Regions from separate parts of the Paenibacillus sp. FSL H8-0280 genome, predicted to be linked through region 4. Evidence: riboswitches for the same ligand, from Rfam matches in the RefSeq annotation. Region 4 holds a riboswitch; each other region holds the start of a gene.
The links. Region 4 has a riboswitch for cyclic di-AMP ahead of MHI12_RS17540 (3D domain-containing protein). Riboswitches for the same ligand answer to the same signal wherever they lie in the genome.

Region 1 (4,752 bases), 1.7 Mb from region 4:
TTAATAACACGACAACAGGTACCAAAAACGTAAAGTTTCGTTATGCGCTGGAAAGCGGCACTCGGAACCTCGACATTTTTGTGAACGGAACCAAAGTCATTAGCAACGAGCCCTTTCCGGCTACGGGAAGCTGGTCCACTTGGGTTGAAAAAACAATACAGGTCCCCATGAACACGGGCACCAATACATTGAAAGTGGTTACCACTGGATCGGAAGGACCGAATATTGACAGCGTTAATGTTACCGCAGCACAATAAACGTTCCGTATGGCTGATGGAAGACATTTGCTGTACGTGCAGCTAAGCACTAACCTCTTGGATACTTAAGTCTAATGTTAGTGTTATATCAAAAAATGCAAAAAAGACTCCTTAAGCGTTAGCTTAAGGAGTCTTTTTTTTAGATGCGGTCGAGAGGACTCGAACCTCCACGGGGGTTAGCCCACACGGACCTGAACCGTGCGCGTCTGCCAATTCCGCCACGACCGCATATTGTATCTCCGTCATCAATATCGGCGACAAGAAATAATATATCATGCGGAATCTATCATGTCAACACTGAAAATAATAACAATAAAGCCCGAACCAGACGTCCATGTCGATTCGGGCTCTACCTTTAACTGCTGCTAATAGTTTGGTTCATTAAAACGGAAGCATACTTCAAATTACAGCTTGGAAGGCCAGTTACCATACCATGCATAACCGCCTCTTCTTTCTTTATCAATATCACTTAATTTGTATTTAACTACCCCGTCACGACCAATAAAGATTGGTTTATCCGTTCCTATCTCATAGAAGCGTGCCCAAATTGGTGCAGCTTTGGAATCAGCGATAATTTTACTATCTCCATTAGCTCTTTCATACTTGTAACCCGTAATTTTTACCTTGTTAAACCAAGCCTCCGCTCCTTTAATAGATGCGGTAATTTTAGCGTTAGCAGGTCTGGTTTTCAGGAATTTAACAATCGTTACACTCTCTCCAGCTGTCAGCGATGGCACTTCGTAGATTCTTGCGCTCGCTGGTTTAAGGGAACTGGAATCATGTTGTTGTCCCCATCCTGTCAGCTTACCGCCTGAAACGACTTGTGTATTCAAAATCGCCTCCACACCTTTGGCAACTGAATTTTTACTGCGATTAGCAAGTGTACTATCAATAAACGAGAAATCACCTTTGCGTGCTGCTACTTCATCGAGCATGATCATTACATTAATCATGGCATCATCATTGTAGGTAATATGCTTGTGATATCCGGAGCTTTGATAGACCTGTGGCCATCCGCCGTTTGAATACTGCATGTTGATCAAAAAGTTAATTCCTTTGATTGCAGCTGTGGAGTAACGCGGATCATTCGTCTTTTTAAATTCCTTCGCCAATCTTCTAATTTCTGAGTATGTAGCCTTGTTGTCTATCGTGGACTTTGCCCATTCTCCACTTGTCTGTTTATAATCTTTTCTCCAACCTCCATCCGGCAGCTGGTTCTTCAAAATATCAAAAATACTCGCTGTTGTACCTGATGCATCCGCAGCAGATACCGTCCCTACAGGAAGAACTGCCATTCCAACTGCTGAGAACACCATCGTACATGCCAGGACAAAAGTAACTAATTTCTTCGCTTTCAAATGTAACACTCTCCTATGTTCGTTTTTATAAATCTTCCACTTCTACTTTATCTATGATACGCGTCCCTAAACCTCCTTTATTTATATTTATCGCATAATAAAATCAATTTAAATCCAATATGTGGATTGGATAATCAGATATTATGCAAAAAATCGATTTTTGTCAATATATGCAACTTAATGAATATAATCTCTCTAATTCTACATAACGGAATAGTTCTTTTAACTCATGACAAACCTATTTATTTATCCAAATTCGTCTTAAACGAATCAATAATGACGTTTTTGTCATGAATGATACCCAAAGTTGATCCCTTTTTTCATATAAAAACCTTAATTCCGCTAACATTGAGGTATTAAGAAAGGGTTTAAATGGGTTTGACAATTACGCATTTATGCAATATAGTTTCAAATAGTTACAAAAACTTAATTATTCATTGCCGAGTTTCATGTTTGAAAACGGGGGAACCAATTTGGGTGAATTATTCTTATACATAGGAAATATAGGGAACCTTCTACCGAACCCTTAGCTAACTCCGTAGGCATCGAAGGGAGAACATTGATTTTGAAAAAACTGATTATCTCCATTTTTGGAGCAGCTGTATTATTTACATCCGGGGCAACAAGCACAGAGGCAAGCAGTATCAACTCCGTAGTGAACAACATGACAGGTATTCCTTACAAATGGGGTGGCACGACTGTAGCCGGCTTCGACTGTTCTGGTTTTATGAGATATCTTTTCAACAAATACAGCATTGAATTGCCACGTACTTCTCAGCAGCAAGCCAAAGCAGGTACGCCTGTATCCAAGAGCAATGTTCGGACAGGTGATCTGGTGTTCTTTAATACAACAGGCAAAGGCATTTCACATACAGGTGTATATATCGGCGGCGGACAATTCGCTCATGCCTCCAGCAGTAAAGGTGTAAGCATCACAAAGTTATCGAATCCATACTTCAATGACCGCTATGTAACAGCACGTCGGGTAACTGGACAGTTTATGTATGATAAAATGTTAGGTAAAATGTGATTCACATACAAAAAGGCATCGGTTATTAACCGGATGCCTTTTTTGTACTTAAAAATGTATGTTGCATTACTTACTAATGCAGCGCCTTCTGCACTCGCATCGCACCCTGAGACAGGGCATGTCCTCCTCCAACAGCTCCGGCCACCGCAACGGTCTCCATAATCTCCTGATCTGTTGCTCCCTTGGCACGGGCTTCTTCTACATGGTAGAAGGTACATACTTCATTGTTGGCGAATAATCCAATGCCGAGTGCAATTAGCTGTTTTGTCTTGGCATCAATCACGCCAGGTTGGAAACATTCTCCGGTAAACTCATGATACGACTTCACCACACCTGGCAGTACATCGCTTAATGCTCCAATCTGATCCTTGTAGGCATGAACTTTATCATTCATCAATGTCATGGCTTGTAGCACACCCTCTCGGCTATAGTTACAGATCTTCCTCACTGTACCTATCTTCTCTCCCGAGTGAGCCAATTATGCCAAGAAATCATGGTAATTCCAAACATTTAAACGCTCAAAGTTCCTGCTCAATTATAAGCGATTGCTATCCACTAAGTGGACTCTGGCGCGGCTCGCTGAACAGCTGATATCGGTAACCGCGATCCAGCTTCACGACACGTCGATTCTGACGACGGATAAGTACCTGCTCGCCATCCCAGGCAACCACAATCCCGGTTACATCGTTAGATTCCAGCTCGTCCCGTACTACTCTTACTTTCTCACCTGACAGACGCAGGGCGTCCAGTTCTGTATCACTAATCATCTTCATGGCTCCTATATTCCAAATTTATTTACAAAAAGAGACCTAAATGAAATGTCATTTAGGTCTCACGTGACTGTATTGGACTGTCATGTCATTCGAAATTATGTCCCGACTGAAAGTTACCGCTGCGCGTGCTCTTTGCTGTCGTTCTTCTCGAACCAAAAATCAAGCACTTTGGCGGACATCACACGTTCTTCAAGGTACTCCACTTGATGCGGTGTAAATTGTTCTTTCCAAGAGAAGGACAACTCTTCGCACAAGCCTACAATCGTCAGTAATTCTGACCAGGCAACATAGCGTTTGTACCAGAAAAATTGAGGATGTTCAATCATATAGGGATAAAGGTCATCGAATTCCGTATGTTTACAATCCAGGGCACGTTCAAAATGAACTTTCGATTCCGCCAGCTTATCATTAAAAAATTGTTCTGTTGCCGGTTGGTTCCCCATGGTGTTGCCTCCTCTCCCTAACATAACCCCATTATAAATGAAATCGGCGGTCATGCAAAGGCATAGTTCAAAAAATAGGCCCTATTCCTTTAAAATGTCACATTTCGTTATCGTCAAATTGTACCGTACCATCGTTCAGGGAACGAATGCGTACCAAGGCTTCCACCGGAATACCCTGTTCACGAATCGTGCGTGCCCCCGCCTGAAAACTTTTCTCGACCACAACGCCGAATCCGACGAGTTCCGCACCGGAACGCTCGATAATTTTGATGACGCCACGAGCGGCATCTCCATTGGCAATAATATCATCAATGAACAAAATACGGTCATTCTCATGAATGAACTCGCGGGATACCATAATGTCAGTTACAATTCCTTTGGTAAAGGACGGTACACGTTCACAGTAAGCATCAGGATCAGCCAGAAGTGTTTTTTTACGACGGGCGAATACAAGGGGCACCCCAAGTTCATAGGCTGCTGCAAAAGCAACCGGAATCCCTGAGGATTCTACCGTGATTACCCGAGTTACTCCACTTTCACGAAAACGGGCAGCAAACTCACGTCCCATCTCCATCGTTAATGCAGGATCAATCTGGTGGTTCAACAGACCATCCAGCTTTAATACTTGATCCGAGATAACCACACCTTCTTGTAAAATTCGTTGTTTCAATAATTCCATGATTTGACCTCCCAAGCCTATCCTATGAGGTAAAAGTATCATATATCTATCTATAAGTTCAAGCGAAATTGCCTGGGCGCTGTCCTTGGGACGCATTTCAAGCCAAAGCTCATTATCCATTGTCATGACTTTCGTGGGTCAAGCATACCTTGTACCATGGTACCCGCATGTCCAAACTATACAGGGGCCTGAGAGGGGAAACACATGAAACA
Region 2 (4,752 bases), 3.1 Mb from region 4:
CCCTTCTCTGCACCCAATGTGCCTGGTGTACGAATCAAGTTATATCTGGACCCAGCTCATCAGGATCTGAAAGAACGTTATTTCTACGCCGCGAAGGCCGCTCTAGCCAATTATAGCAAATGGTTTGGCCCATATCCTTATGCTACCTTATCCATCGTAGTTCCACCCAAAGCGGGGAACGGCGCTGGAGGTATGGAATACCCTACGCTAGTTACAGCCTTTGGAGCCGATGACACCACGCCAGGTTATGACCTGGAACGAACCGTAGTCCACGAGATCGGACACCAGTACTTCTACGGCATGGTTGCCAGCAACGAATTCGAGGAAGCCTGGCTGGATGAGGGGTTCACCTCTTATGCAGAAGACAAACTGATGGAGCAGGAATACGGATTGATTCCGAATCTGCCGGTACAATCGGGACTGATTACGTCTCCTTCATCTTTAACACAAGAATCCTGGAAGTTCGATTCACAGAATGAGTATGCAGCCAATGTCTATACACGTGGCAAACTTGTATTGCTTGGTATCGAACATCAAGTCGGCACAAAAAAGATGGAACGCATTCTCTCTACCTATGTGAAGAAGTACCGTTTCAAACATCCCACTTCGGCTGATTTTCAGAAAATTGTGGAACAAGTGACCCGCACTTCCTGGTCTGATTATTTTGACCAATATGTCTATGGTAACGGGATGGCTGACTTTGCTGTAGAGAAGATTCGTGTTACGCCCGTACAGAAAGACGGGCAAACATTGTACGAGTCATCCGTGACGATAGCGAAAAAAGGCAGTGACTACAGCGCCGTTCCTGTTCGCATTGCTTTTGAAGACGGGCATATCCTCACCAAGCAATGGAATGGCAAAGAAGATCGCATCACGTATAAATTAACTCACACATCCCCCGTATCCTGGGCCATGACCGATCCCCTGTACTCGATCGTGCTGGAGAACCGCCATATGAACAATTTCCTGAAATCCGGACTGGATGAGCGGGCGAAATCCCGCTGGAGCATGAGTGTAACCAAACTAATAGAAGCCATATTCGGAGGTCTGTCATGGTGAGGTGGAAACGGTGAAAGCGAAAATACGTGAAGGCTGGTTTCTCGTCCGTCAGCATATGTTCATTGCCGCACTCTTATTTCTTTATCAACTCATTTGGGGATATTTCTTCTATCGAATGGTACAATCGGCGGTCATCCCACTACTCCTGCGCTATCCAGATGCTGATGCCGGGGAGCTGAGTACACTTTTGTTCAAAATGGAAAGTCAACTTAACCTGTCTACCCATCCAGAGGTTCATCGTTATCTTTGGATTCTCGGGGGCATGCTGCTGGTTCGCATGTTGATCAGCCCCCTCATTCAGGCAGGACTGCTCTACTCACTTCAGCACTTTAATTCTACAGAAGAGCGCATCCCCTTTGTCCGCGGAATCAAAAATCTGTGGAAACCGATGCTGCTGCTCCACACCATACGTACATTATTGATACTTCTGCCCGCCTACTGGCTCATACCGAAGCTCTACTCGATTCTCATGGACGGATTTCATTCCCTTCAATTACTTTTGCCTGGTATACCTTATGTTGCTGCCTGGATTGTATATGGTTGGATCATCCACCATGTCATACTCTACATGCAGTTCGGTGTTTCGGCACCAGAAGGAGAAGGCGGGGCTCACGGTACCCTCAAAGCACTCTGGATTGCACTGCGTCATCTCATCGCTGTAATCGGCATTTCACTCCTACTGGGTGGAGTACACTTGCTCGTCTTTGGGGCATTCACTACAGCCTCATGGTTATTAACGGGACTGACCGGACTTATACTACAACAGACGTATCCACTTGCCAGATGTCTATTGAGTCTGTGGAAAATATGCAGCCATTTCCGATTATGGCAGTCCAAAATATCCAAAGGTGAGAGCAGATAGTTTAAAAATTGTTACCATCACATGTTAAACTCATGGCCTAATATGTACTTATAAATAGGCAAACCTCAACCTTTCCCCGTCAAAGGTCGAGGTTTTTTTTGCTAAATTTGTTGCTAAACGTTGCCAAAGCCGTACTCCTCTGTTACAATAATCGCAGTGAGTTTTTAGTAACAACTTTGTAATCTTTACATTCATATTTGTAACTACTTAAAATTAAATCGTCATTTCTTGATTTCGCAGGTGCATAACTAGCATAGCCAAATTCCTGGCACCTGGGAAGCGGGGGAACCAGTTATGGGTGAATTGATCTTGCTACAGAGGGATCATAGGGGACCTTCAACCGAATCCTTAAGCTAACCTCGCAGGCGTTGGAAGGGGAATATCTCTTGTTCAAGAAGAAATTAACCGCAGCTGTACTTAGCATCACATTTGCTTTATCACTTGGTGCAGGTAGCGCATTCGCAGATTCAAAGATGGACACAGTAATTGATTCAGCAATGGGAACTACATACAAAAGTGGGGGAACAACGCTTAACGGCTTTGACTGCTCCGGATTTACACGGTATGTATTCGACAAGTTGGGTATTGATTTGGCACGCCAATCCAGTTCCCAATTCGACATGGGCGATTCCGTATCCCGCATGGAGATGAGAGCTGGCGATCTGGTGTTCTTTAATACAACAGGTAAAGGCGTATCTCATGTAGGTATCTTTGTAGGGGATGGAAAGTTCGCACACTCCTCTTCTTCCAAAGGCGTTACGATCAGTGCATTGAGTGAAAACTATTGGGCCAATCGTTATGTTGGCGCAAAACGGATTATGAGCACGGACGCATATGAATCACTGGCCCTTGACTAGGGACAAGCTGAGCAACATGATGCTGTAACCATTAACCATACTGGAACGAAGCAAGAAGCATAACAGAACCGCCCGGTACATTCTCCGCAGGAATGTATCCGGCGGTTTTTTTGTGCTTCAATCCTTATTCATGTTGCAAGTTATACTCGGGGTATATCCTGCGACATCAACAGGTTCATTTTGCGTTCGTTCGTCCGTGCCCTTATGATGTTTTTACCCATCCCGTTATAATATAAACGAAATTACCGGAACTTTTGTTTCATTTTTTTTCTTGAGAAGGAAGACTTGCTAAATGAACATCACTTTTGTAGAGTGGACAGAGAGTTCTGTTTCAAGGAAAGGAGCATGCAGGTGTATGAAGGAAACCCCTGTGACGTTTCACGTTGTACCCATGCGAGAAGAACATGCGGAGCTTATCTGCAGTTGGCAGTATGATCCGCCTTACAATATCTACAGCTGGCTCCCCTGGGAGCAGATGAAAGCTCTGGAAGTGGAATTCGGAGATGCACAGCTGCGGCAGGAGCAATATGCAATCGTCCTGGATCAGAACGATCGTATATGTGGGTTTGCTCAATACTTCCCACTTCAAAGGGTAACCCGGATTGGCCTTGGCATGCATCCAGAGCTATGTGGTCAGGGTCAAGGGACAGCTTTTGTCACTGCCATTGTACAGGAAGCTATTCGCCGAAATCCCACGAATGAGATTGATCTGGAAGTACTCACTTGGAATGCTCGTGCCATTCAAGTCTATCTGAAGAGTGGATTTGTCACCCAGGATACATACGAACGACAGACCCCAAGCGGCTTGAAGCCCTTTCACTGTATGGTTTATGAAGGGCCTCGCGGTTAGAATCCATTGCAAAACAACCAAATTTGCCCCTTGTTATGTGATTAGTTCAAAAAATTCCCACAAAATGCTATGATGTCAGTACAGGTTCCGTTATAATGATATGGATAGTTTCAGGTTAGATGATCTTTCATTCTGGAGGGGACATAAGGGATGCACAAATGGATCATGAGCGGAGTATTTTTTGCAGCATGCGCTTTAGCTATTGTTTTAATGTTTACGCTTCCAGGGAAAGAAGAAGTGGCTGAAGAAGCCAAGCCAACCATGCCGGAAGTAACATTGGATGCCGGACAAGCTGAAGCACTGGTCAAAGCCAATTGTATCTCCTGTCACGGGGATCAGCTTCAAGGTGGCGTAGGACCTGCTCTGGCCAACATCGGCAGCCAGGATGATCTGGAGAAGATCTATTCTACGATTGTCAAAGGTAAAGGTGGTGGTATGCCTTCCTTCAAGGGCAAACTGCAGGATGAAGAGATTGCAAATATCGCCATGTGGCTGTCAGAGAAGAAATAATCTCTGCACACGCATAACAAAGAGGCGCTTAATCCCCTTTTGGGAGAATAAGAGCCTCTTTGTTATATCAATTATTAAGCCTCTGCGGCATGCTCAGCCAGAAAGGCCTCAACTTCACGTGCGGACGGCATCCCGGACTGGGCGCCGAGCTTTGTCACGGATAACGCGGCCGCACCCATGGCGAAGCCTACGGCCGCGTCCAAAGTCTCACCGCGCGCGAGGGCTACCGCCAGCGCGCCGTTGAAGCAATCGCCAGCGCCGGTCGTATCGACGGCGCTTACGGCGTAGCCGGGCGCACGGCAAGCGCCGGCACGCCCTGCTTGTACGCGGCCACCAGGCGCCGCCGCGTACACAGCCCCCTCGGGGCCGAGCGTCGTGACGACAGCGGCCCCCAGGGATGCGGCGAGCTCTGCGACCGCCGCATCCAGGTCTTCCGGCCGGAGATGATCCCGGCCGGTAAGCACGGCAAGCTCGCTGCGGTTCGGCGTGACAACGTCGACGCACCGCAGGAGCTCCTGGGGCAGACCCGGCACCGCGGGAGCCGGGTTGAGCACCACCAGTGCGCTGCCTTCAGCCGCCAGTTGGGCGGCGCGGGTAACCGCTGGCAGCGGGAT
Region 3 (4,752 bases), 2.4 Mb from region 4:
GGATACTGTGTGAGCTTGCCATTGCAGCCACCGATCTGGCTGAAGTCATTGGTTCTGCCATCGCGTTAAAGCTGTTATTTAACATCCCCATGTTATACGGCGTTATTATCACCGCAGTCGATGTACTCCTGATTCTTGTACTGCAAAACAAAGGTTTCCGCGCTCTGGAAACTCTCGTCATTGTGCTGATGGCAACCATAGCCCTCTGCTTCGGCATTGACCTGTTTCTGGCGAAACCGGATATGGGCGGTGTTCTCCATGGTTTTGTACCAAATGTTGAGATTCTGCAAAATCCGGCTATGCTCTATATCGCCATTGGTATTATCGGAGCAACCGTGATGCCGCATAATCTGTACCTGCATTCTTCCATTGTGCAGACCCGTCAGATCGAACAGACACCACAGGGCAAAAAAGAAGCCATTCGGTACTCGACCATGGATTCTACGATCGCGTTGACACTGGCCCTGTTCATCAATGCGGCTATCCTGATTGTATCTGCTGCTGTATTCCACAGTGCTGGTATGACGCAGGTTGCCGAGATCGCAGATGCCTATCATCTGCTGACACCTCTATTAGGTACTACGGTTGCAAGTATCCTGTTCGGTGTGGCGCTGTTAGCATCAGGTCAGAACTCTACCCTTACAGGTACACTCGCTGGGCAGATCGTTATGGAAGGTTTTCTGAACATTCGAATTCCGGCTTGGCTGCGCAGACTGGTCACACGTCTGATCGCCATCATCCCGGCGGTAATTGTGACAGCCATTGCAGGAGAACATGGCACAGAAGAACTGCTCATTCTGAGCCAGGTCGTGCTGTCGCTTCAATTGCCCTTTGCTGTAATTCCCCTGGTGATGTTCACAAGTGATAAAAAAAGCATGGGTGCATTCGCCAACAAATTGTGGCTCAAAATCATCTCATGGGTCATTGCCGCGATTATCGTTGTACTGAATGTATATCTGATCATTCAGACGATCCGTTTGTTCTAATCTCGTTCAAATCGACTCGTTACTAAAAAGGCTGATCAACTCCGGTATTTTATACCCAAGTTGATCAGCCTTTATTGTTGCAATATAGCAAGGTGTTTCCTTTTATAGTAAAACTCAAACTCCAATAAACAACCATCTGAATCTAATCCTGATTTGGCATCAGTAACGGCAAGAGTTGATCCAATGAATCAACAGTCCAATCCGCACGTTGGTCATCCGATAATTCTGGCTGGAATCTTCCGTAACCCTGCATAATTCGAATCGTCCGCATGCCCAGATTCTGAGCAGGTATAATGTCGTTATCGATCCGATCGCCGATCATGACAGCTTCCTCCGGTTCACAACCGGCCTGTTTCAAGGCCACAGCGTATAACTCAGGGTCTGGCTTGGACACTCCTTCTTCAGCCGAACATGCCAGAACATCAACATACTTCCGCAAGCCGTAGCTCTCCAGTCTCTCTTCCGTTCCTGGACTCTGATTGGCAATAATGCCAATGCGATAATGCCGTGACAACTGCTGAAGAACGGAATCCGCTGAAGGAAAAGGACGTTCAAGATCTTTTTGAAACTTCAGCTTGTCCTGAATCTGTTTCTGGTGTCCCTCGTCTTCAACGAATGTGCGAATCGCCACTCTCATCGGCCATTGCTCATATTTTCGGTAACAGTTGGCAAACAGTTCGCGTACCGCATCAATTTTCACTGGATACCCTAAAGCACAAGCTTCACGGACGAACTGTCCGATAATATCATCAACCGGCTCCCATTCATCCACCAGCGTATCTCCAACATCAAAAAACAACCATTTTAATCCACCTACATCCGGCACGCCAATTCCTCCTTGTAACCATAAAAAAGAAGACTCACCATCATGCATGAGTCTCCTCAAACTTCCGTTTATCGATACATTCAATTATAACAGGCACCTTACACCTGAGCAATCACAAGCTATGGCATTAACCATTGAGGAGAAAGCCAACTTCCCCATTGAGCGAATATACAATCCGGTCTGCGCCCATGCCCCGATAGATGCCCTTTGGATGGCTTTGCTCCGTAATGACGCACAGGGATTTCGATGTCCATGAACGGCAGATCTGTAAATAACGACAGGTCAGATTCAGGCTGTTTTCGAAAATAAACACGTTGCCTACGCTGCCCTGCGGCAAAAACCATTTTTGAGCTGCAGCCGTGTTCATGCGAATGACATGTTCTACTCCGATTCTACGGAGTCTGCGCTCTTCCCCTGCACTGTTGGTTAGAACGGCAAACGGCATTTTTTTGTACATCAGTAATTTGATAAATTTGCGTCCTGCTTCATTTGGAGCAGTCACTAAGATCATCTCAGTATCCATCATTCGTTCCTCCCTTGGCGTGAAAAGACAACAAAAAAGAAGCGTGGGGGACCAAGGCCTCCCGAACGCTTCTTAAAGAATCCATGGCGAAAACGCCATGAACCAGCGTACGGCTTGTTGCCTCTCCCTTTAACGCTTACGAGGTTAGCTGACGGATTCGGGCGCGAGAGTCGCCCTATTTCCGGCTGTCACCGGAAAATTCACCCCATGAATGCCTACTGTCCTGGACAGCGCATTCCGTTGGTTCCCCCGTTTTCCACTCATGAATGAATGGAAACTCAGCGATTAAAACATCGTTCGTATATCTTAAGATAAGATCGAGCGATATTATCGTTTGTTTCGTTTTTCATATACAATTTAGTTTAAATTGAAATTACGTTATGAATCATACACCCGTGCCATGACGGTGTAAAGTCCTCACAGATCACCGAATCGGCAGATTTTTGCCAATACTCATCCATAATAACGCTTACAATAAGGTTATACTCTATCCATCTCTTCAAGGCTATCTAATTCTCACTCTGACGAAAATCCCTTCGCAATTCATTCACGTATTCCGCACAACTTGCCTGTTTTGATTCTTTTAACACCATATTAGTTTTGCAATATTTAATTGTAACCAATATAATAGAAGATATAAGAGTAAATAAATGGAGGCGATTTAGATGACAGTCTACGATTACAAAGTGAATACCCTTCGCGGTCAAGAAGTTGAAATGTCCGACTACCGTGACAAAGTGCTCCTGATCGTGAATACGGCAAGCTCATGCGGCCTTACCCCTCAATTCAAAGGTCTTCAAGAACTGCAAGACAAGTTTCAAGATGCTCCATTTGAAGTTCTTGGTTTCCCAAGTAACCAGTTTGCACAGGAAAAAGGATCTTCCGACGATATTGCCGAGTTCTGTCAGATGAATTATGGCGTGAGCTTCCCCATGTTTGAGAAAATTGATGTGAACGGATCAAGCGCTCACCCTCTTTTCCAACACCTTAGTACAGAAGCTCCTGGCCTGCTCGGCTCCAAAGCAATCAAATGGAATTTCACCAAATTCCTTGTGGATCAGAACGGACAGGTCATTAAACGTTATGCTCCCAAAACAACACCGGACAAGATTGAAGAAGATATCAAGAACTTGCTGCAAAAATAATACACAGGCCACCCGTAGCCGGAAGGTAGAGCAGTATTGCCCCGGTAATGGATGGCTTTTTTTCTCAACTTTGATGTTATACTGTTCGAAAAAGACAAAAAAGAAGCTTTCCAATAACGGAAAGCTTCTTTTTAATCGTTCATATGATGCGGTCGAGAGGACTCGAACCTCCACGGGCATACGCCCACTACCCCCTCAAGATAGCGTGTCTGCCATTCCACCACGACCGCATGTCGTAAATAATCGGCAACAGAATTGATTATACCGGGTTCAGAACTAAAAGTAAAGTATTTTTTAATACTTCTTTTTCAGCTAGGCATTTTCATCAAAAATCGCATAATCTCGTCATCTTTACCCATGAACTGCATATTATTAGATTTGATCCCCTCTTTTTCGGTATGAGTCGATCTTATTGATTCATTTATATATAGTCCTTCCTTATATATGGTCCTCCCTGCACTTCGCCATATAAATAACACGGTGAGTTATATAAAATAACAAAAATATTGAATTACAAATTTAATCCATTAAATTTCACGGATACTATTGACAAAAAGCGGACATTTATGGGATGATAACTACCATATAATTCGGATTTTTAAACATAAAGCAAACAAAAGGAATATAAATGTCACTTTAAGTGACATTTAACGAACACAGGAGGCGAATGATTGTGAACCGTGGGAATAAGCTGCTCGATTATGTCAAACTGCTTGATTCCTCTATTCAGGTTGGAGGGTTCACCCATTCCTTCGGCATGGATATCCATATCAGGGAGGGTACCATTCGTAATGCTGAAGATCTCGAATCATTCATGCGTTGTCAGTTGCATCCCAGCATCGTCCGTCTTGAAGGTATGGCCATCAAAGGCATCTATACCGCAGCAGATCACAAGGATACATGGCGGATAGCTCTGATCGACAAGCTCGTCCATGTTCAGCGAACCCCTGGAGATCTCAGAGAACAAGCTGCCGCCATGGGTAAACGATTGATCAGACTTGCACGCGCTCTGCACCCCTGGATTGAATTCAGCCAGCTCGAACAGATCTTTGCCAAATACGATTCGGTTGGCTGCCTCTCCACTGTTCACGCCTGGATTAACCACCACCTCGACATCCCGGTCGAGGAGGCGGTCCTTGGTTACCTGCATTCAGCCATGAATGCCTGCATAACCGAAGCCTCCAAAGTCATTCCCCTGAACAACGATACAACCAAGGATCTGATGGTCCGCCTGGCCACAGATCTGGAGAATGAATGGAAGACCGTCAGCGC
Region 4 (4,752 bases):
CACCGATATATGATGAAATGGCTTTAAAACGGGAAGCATATTGATCAATAACCGACAGAATTTGTGATTTGTTAGATGTCATTAGTGTACTCCTTATGCAAAAATGAAAATAATTCATTGATTATATCATGTTTGCTTCATTTTTTCAGAAACAAGTCAAGATTTGTAATGTCAAAATGCATTGCATAATCATGCATTGTACTTTATAATGACTCAGTCATCAACATGAGAAGCATACAAAGTATTGTAAGGGGAGAGAAAAAGGTTGAAATTAATAAGTCGTTACACCATGATGCTGTTGACCTTTGTTATTCTGCTGACGACTGCCGTTCCTGTGGCACTTGCAAGTGGAACTACAGATAATTCAAGCAGTAAAAAGCTGGTGCTCGGTACAAGTGCCGATTTTGCACCATACGAATTCCATAAAGTGATTAATGGCAAAGATGAAATCGTCGGCTTCGATATTGAGATCGCCAAAGAGATTGCCAAAGATCTTGGCGCTGAGCTTGTGATTGAGGATATGGGATTCGACGGTCTTCTGCCTTCATTGCAGAGCGGGCGTGTTGATCTGGTGATTTCAGGTATGACGCCAACGGATGAGCGGAAGAAAAGTATCGATTTTTCCGACACCTATTATAAATCAAAACAAGTGATTATGGTTCGCAATGTGGATAAAGACAAATATCCAACTATGGCAGAACTTGAAAATGCGAAGATTGGCGTTCAGAAAGGCTCCATTCAGGAAACGATCGGACAGAGTATTCCAGGAGCGAAGCTTACTGCGCTGGATAAAATCTCGGATATCGTGCTTCAACTGCAAACAAAACGCATTGACGCGGCAATCGTTGAAGATACCGTTGCTGCAGGTTATCTGGACGATATCATTGGACTTGCTGCTGCTGTTCCGGACGAAGAGCAAGCAGAAGCGGCAATCGGGATTCGTAAAGGGAATACCGAGCTGCTAGCTGCAGTAAATGGAACACTGGAGCGACTGAAAAGTGAAGATAAAATCAATCAGATGGTGACGGACGCCAGCCTCTTGATGGCGGATAAAGCGAACAAATCACAAAATATTTTCCAAGTATTCTGGGAGTACAAAAGTTTCTATGCTACAGGTGTAGGATACACACTTCTGTTGTCTGCACTTGGGGTTATCTTCGGGGTAATTATTGGATTGATCATCTGTTTGTTCCGTTTGCATGACGCTGCAATCTTGCGCTGGATCGGTACTGCTTACGTTGAAGTGATCCGTGGCACACCGATGTTGGTACAGTTGATGATTATTTACTATGGTTTCTCCCTGTCCTTTGGCATTAACTTCACTGCCCTTCAGGCAGGTATCATCACGCTTTCCATTAATAGTGGTGCGTATCTGGCAGAGATTTTCCGTGCGGGTATTCAAGGTGTGGATCGTGGTCAGTTGGAGGCAGCGCGTTCATTAGGTATGGGAAGAGGCGCCGCGATGCGTTATATCATATTGCCACAAGCCTTCAAAGCTGTATTACCAGCGATCGGTAATGAATTCATAACTATCATCAAAGAATCCTCCATTATCTCCGTTATCGGTATGGTGGATATTATGTATCAGGCAAGTGTAGTCAAAAACATTACGTACCAAGGCTTGAGTCCATTTTTGATTGCAGCAGCCATCTACTTTGTAATGACGTTCATTTTGTCCAAGCTGCTGGGACGACTGGAAAGGAAGTTGAGTGCAAGTGATAGACGTTAGACAATTACACAAATCTTATGGAAATAACGATGTACTTAAGGGCATTAACGTGACGATTGGCAAAGGTGAGGTTGTCGTGGTTATCGGTCCTTCCGGTTCGGGTAAAAGTACATTCTTACGTTGTCTGAACCTGCTGGAACAGCCTACCTCGGGTGAGATTGATTTTGAAGGCGTGTCAATCACCGATCCGAAGCACAACATCAATGCGACTCGTGAGAAGATGGGTATGGTGTTCCAGCATTTCAACCTGTTCCCACACAAAACGGTAGAGCAAAACATTACGATTGCTCCGATTAAAGTGAAGAAACAATCCACTCAGGAAGCGGAGAAAATCGCCGCTGATCTGCTTAACACCGTGGGCTTGTACGATAAAAAAGATACATTCCCGAATCAGCTGTCAGGTGGACAGAAGCAGCGGATCGCCATTGCTAGAGCATTGGCCATGCAGCCGCATGTGATGCTGTTTGACGAGCCTACTTCAGCACTGGACCCTGAGATGGTCGGCGAAGTGCTGGATGTCATGAAACGTCTTGCAGAAGGCGGGATGACGATGGTCATCGTGACACATGAGATGGGTTTTGCACGTGAAGTGGGAGACCGCATCCTGTTCATGGATGGCGGGGTTATTGTGGAAGAGGGAACACCTGATGAGGTGTTTGGAGCACCCAAAAATTCACGTACACGTGATTTTCTTGCCAAAGTACTCTAAATGAAAGATTAAATAGCGTTACTGACATCGAGTCGGTAACGCTATTTTTTTGTGCGTATTAATCATTTATAGATTTGAAAAGTAACTATTCTGTTACCAGATGTAAAGGAATCAGGTCATCCAATAATTCTAAAGAATGCAGTATTCTTAAATATGATGACATGCTAAAAACCATTTGGTAAGAATTACTACAAGTTCAGGTTACAAAATTGTGATATATTGAACTCTGCCGAAACTTCCGGACAGGGAGTGTGGGGGATGTAACGATGCAGATTGTGCAGGGGGAAGATCTACGGCACACTGCTTGGGGTGAATTAGGGTACATAACGTTTCAGATGTAACGAAGAACCTATAGGGTGGGCTCCTCATCCGAATCCGACAACTAACTTCGCAGGCACAATGAGGGAGGAAGACCATGATTAACAAGAAACGTATAGCCAAAACAGCAGTAGCATTAATGACAACAGCAATGCTCATTCAAGCCGTTCCGGCTCACGCCGATTCAGTTCATGTGGCCAAAGAAGGGGATACCTTCTACACCTTATCGAAACAATATGGAGTAGCACTCAACACGTTGGTTAAAGCAAACAACGACATTTCGGCTTACAACATTTATGGTGGTTTGAAAATTACGATTCCCGGTAAGGCAAACAATGTTGCAGCCGCTGCGGCAACGGAGAGCAAGGCCCAAGCGAAGACTGTTACTACAGCGAGCTTGGACGTTAACGCAGATAACAAAGTTGTTCAAGCCTGGGGTAAAACATTCGATTACAGCAAAGCTGTGAACGTGAAAGCAACGGCATACTCAGCAGATCCGTCTGAAAATGGAGGCTGGGGTGCAGTCGATTATTTCGGAAATGACCTTGAACTGGGTACGATTGCAGTTGATCCAAGTGTAATTCCACTTGGAACCAAAGTACTGGTAACTGGTCACAGCCATCCAGGATTGCCAAAACAGGCTTTTGTAGCCACAGCACGTGATGTGGGCGGTGCAATCAAGGGTCACCGGATTGATATTTTTATCCCGGGTAGCAAACAGTCTGTAAGCTCATTTGGTTTTCAGGATGTCGAACTGTACATTCTGAAGTAGAGAGAAAATAACATTTAAAATGAATTCAAACAGGGTGTCTGCCAGTCGCTAATTTGCGATTGAACAGCACCCTTTTAATATTCTCATTAATATTCTCATTATTTGTTATCACGGTCATCCTAATCTTTGGCCTTTGGCAATCCCAGCATTTCGTCCAAGGTGACCAGTTCATATCCCCGGTTACGCAGTTCTTCAATTATTTCAGGCAATGCCTCAATCGTACCGTTCAGGTTAGATCCCACACCGCCTCCTGCATGTTGCAGAACGATGGAGCCAGGTTTCACGGCAGATAGGACGTTATCCTTCACCTCTTCCTTGGAGAGGCCTTTCCAGTCCAGGGAGTCTACGTTCCAGTTCACAATGCTATAGTGTTGTTTGGCAGCCCATCTCAGCTGTTCTTCATTAATGTCTCCATAAGGTGGCCGAATCATCTTGGGCGTATATCCCGCCAAACGTCGAATAATATCCCCGGTATGTAAAATTTGTTTGCGAAAGGCATTCATCGACAGCTTACTGAATTCAGGATGATTGTAGCTGTGATTACCAACCATATGCCCTTCCTTAACGATGCGTTTCACCAGATCCGGATGTTTCTCAGCACGACTACCCACGATGAAGAATGTAGCTCTGACATTGTATTTCTTCAATACATCCAGCACTTGTGGAGTAAATCGTGGATCAGGTACATCATCAAAAGTCAGTGCAACCTTCTTGGTTGAAGGACCATTGGTTTTGAACGTATCCGCATATTTTTGACGTAACTGTCCCAATGTCAGTTGTTCTTCTTCCGCAGAATCCGAACCTGATACTGATTCAATTGACGGGCCTGAAACATCCCGCGATGAAACTGGAGCATGATATCCCCCGAGAAAAATAACGATAACCATCAGCATAATGAGGCGTACGCGCATAATAACGGCCTCCTTTTCCAAAATGACGTTCTCCTTGGTATGCCCGAGGGTTCCATAAAATATGCGTAGTGTGAGAAGTTTCATTGCGGATTTAGCTTATGACAGCCATAATTCCTCCATATATAACATATAGAAAAGGATAGGTGGATAGGATATGAGTACATATGATTTGAAATCCATACGTTTACAGGTGATTGAAGCAGGAGAGGATAAGGTTTTTCTCGTTACCGGAGGAAAGGCGCATATTGGCGCCGTAGCCACGTTCTACGTGGATCATGAGCGCGTAAGCGGGACGACGGTACATATTCCTGGG

Region 1: another riboswitch for cyclic di-AMP. It lies ahead of MHI12_RS10295 (C40 family peptidase); the one in region 4 lies ahead of MHI12_RS17540 (3D domain-containing protein).
Region 2: another riboswitch for cyclic di-AMP. It lies ahead of MHI12_RS00525 (C40 family peptidase); the one in region 4 lies ahead of MHI12_RS17540 (3D domain-containing protein).
Region 3: another riboswitch for cyclic di-AMP. It lies ahead of MHI12_RS06950 (hypothetical protein); the one in region 4 lies ahead of MHI12_RS17540 (3D domain-containing protein).

Annotation. Positions count from the first base shown of each region.
Region 1 covers NZ_CP150296.1:2,269,632-2,274,383, reverse strand. The annotation lists gene MHI12_RS10310 (carbohydrate-binding protein) at 1-257, shown strand, start outside; tRNA gene MHI12_RS10305 (tRNA-Leu) at 402-485, opposite strand; gene pelA (pectate lyase) at 662-1,624, opposite strand; cyclic di-AMP (ydaO/yuaA leader) riboswitch at 2,044-2,175, shown strand; gene MHI12_RS10295 (C40 family peptidase) at 2,181-2,645, shown strand; gene MHI12_RS10290 (carboxymuconolactone decarboxylase family protein) at 2,719-3,048, opposite strand; gene MHI12_RS10285 (hypothetical protein) at 3,194-3,412, opposite strand; gene MHI12_RS10280 (hypothetical protein) at 3,532-3,861, opposite strand; gene MHI12_RS10275 (xanthine phosphoribosyltransferase) at 3,959-4,540, opposite strand; gene MHI12_RS10270 (hypothetical protein) at 4,745-4,752, shown strand, end outside.
Region 2 covers NZ_CP150296.1:107,789-112,540, reverse strand. The annotation lists gene MHI12_RS00535 (M1 family metallopeptidase) at 1-1,059, shown strand, start outside; gene MHI12_RS00530 (hypothetical protein) at 1,070-1,921, shown strand; cyclic di-AMP (ydaO/yuaA leader) riboswitch at 2,167-2,304, shown strand; gene MHI12_RS00525 (C40 family peptidase) at 2,308-2,778, shown strand; gene MHI12_RS00520 (GNAT family N-acetyltransferase) at 3,134-3,628, shown strand; gene MHI12_RS00515 (c-type cytochrome) at 3,779-4,138, shown strand; gene rbsK (ribokinase) at 4,213-4,752, opposite strand, start outside.
Region 3 covers NZ_CP150296.1:1,574,764-1,579,515, reverse strand. The annotation lists gene MHI12_RS06960 (Nramp family divalent metal transporter) at 1-986, shown strand, start outside; gene MHI12_RS06955 (HAD family hydrolase) at 1,129-1,812, opposite strand; gene MHI12_RS06950 (hypothetical protein) at 1,940-2,338, opposite strand; cyclic di-AMP (ydaO/yuaA leader) riboswitch at 2,454-2,629, opposite strand; gene MHI12_RS06945 (glutathione peroxidase) at 3,001-3,480, shown strand; tRNA gene MHI12_RS06940 (tRNA-Leu) at 3,628-3,710, opposite strand; gene MHI12_RS06935 (urease accessory protein UreF) at 4,154-4,752, shown strand, end outside.
Region 4 covers NZ_CP150296.1:4,019,084-4,023,835, reverse strand. The annotation lists gene MHI12_RS17555 (M20 family metallopeptidase) at 1-82, opposite strand, end outside; gene MHI12_RS17550 (ABC transporter substrate-binding protein/permease) at 266-1,729, shown strand; gene MHI12_RS17545 (amino acid ABC transporter ATP-binding protein) at 1,716-2,438, shown strand; cyclic di-AMP (ydaO/yuaA leader) riboswitch at 2,656-2,851, shown strand; gene MHI12_RS17540 (3D domain-containing protein) at 2,854-3,528, shown strand; gene MHI12_RS17535 (polysaccharide deacetylase family protein) at 3,648-4,439, opposite strand; gene MHI12_RS17530 (hypothetical protein) at 4,594-4,752, shown strand, end outside.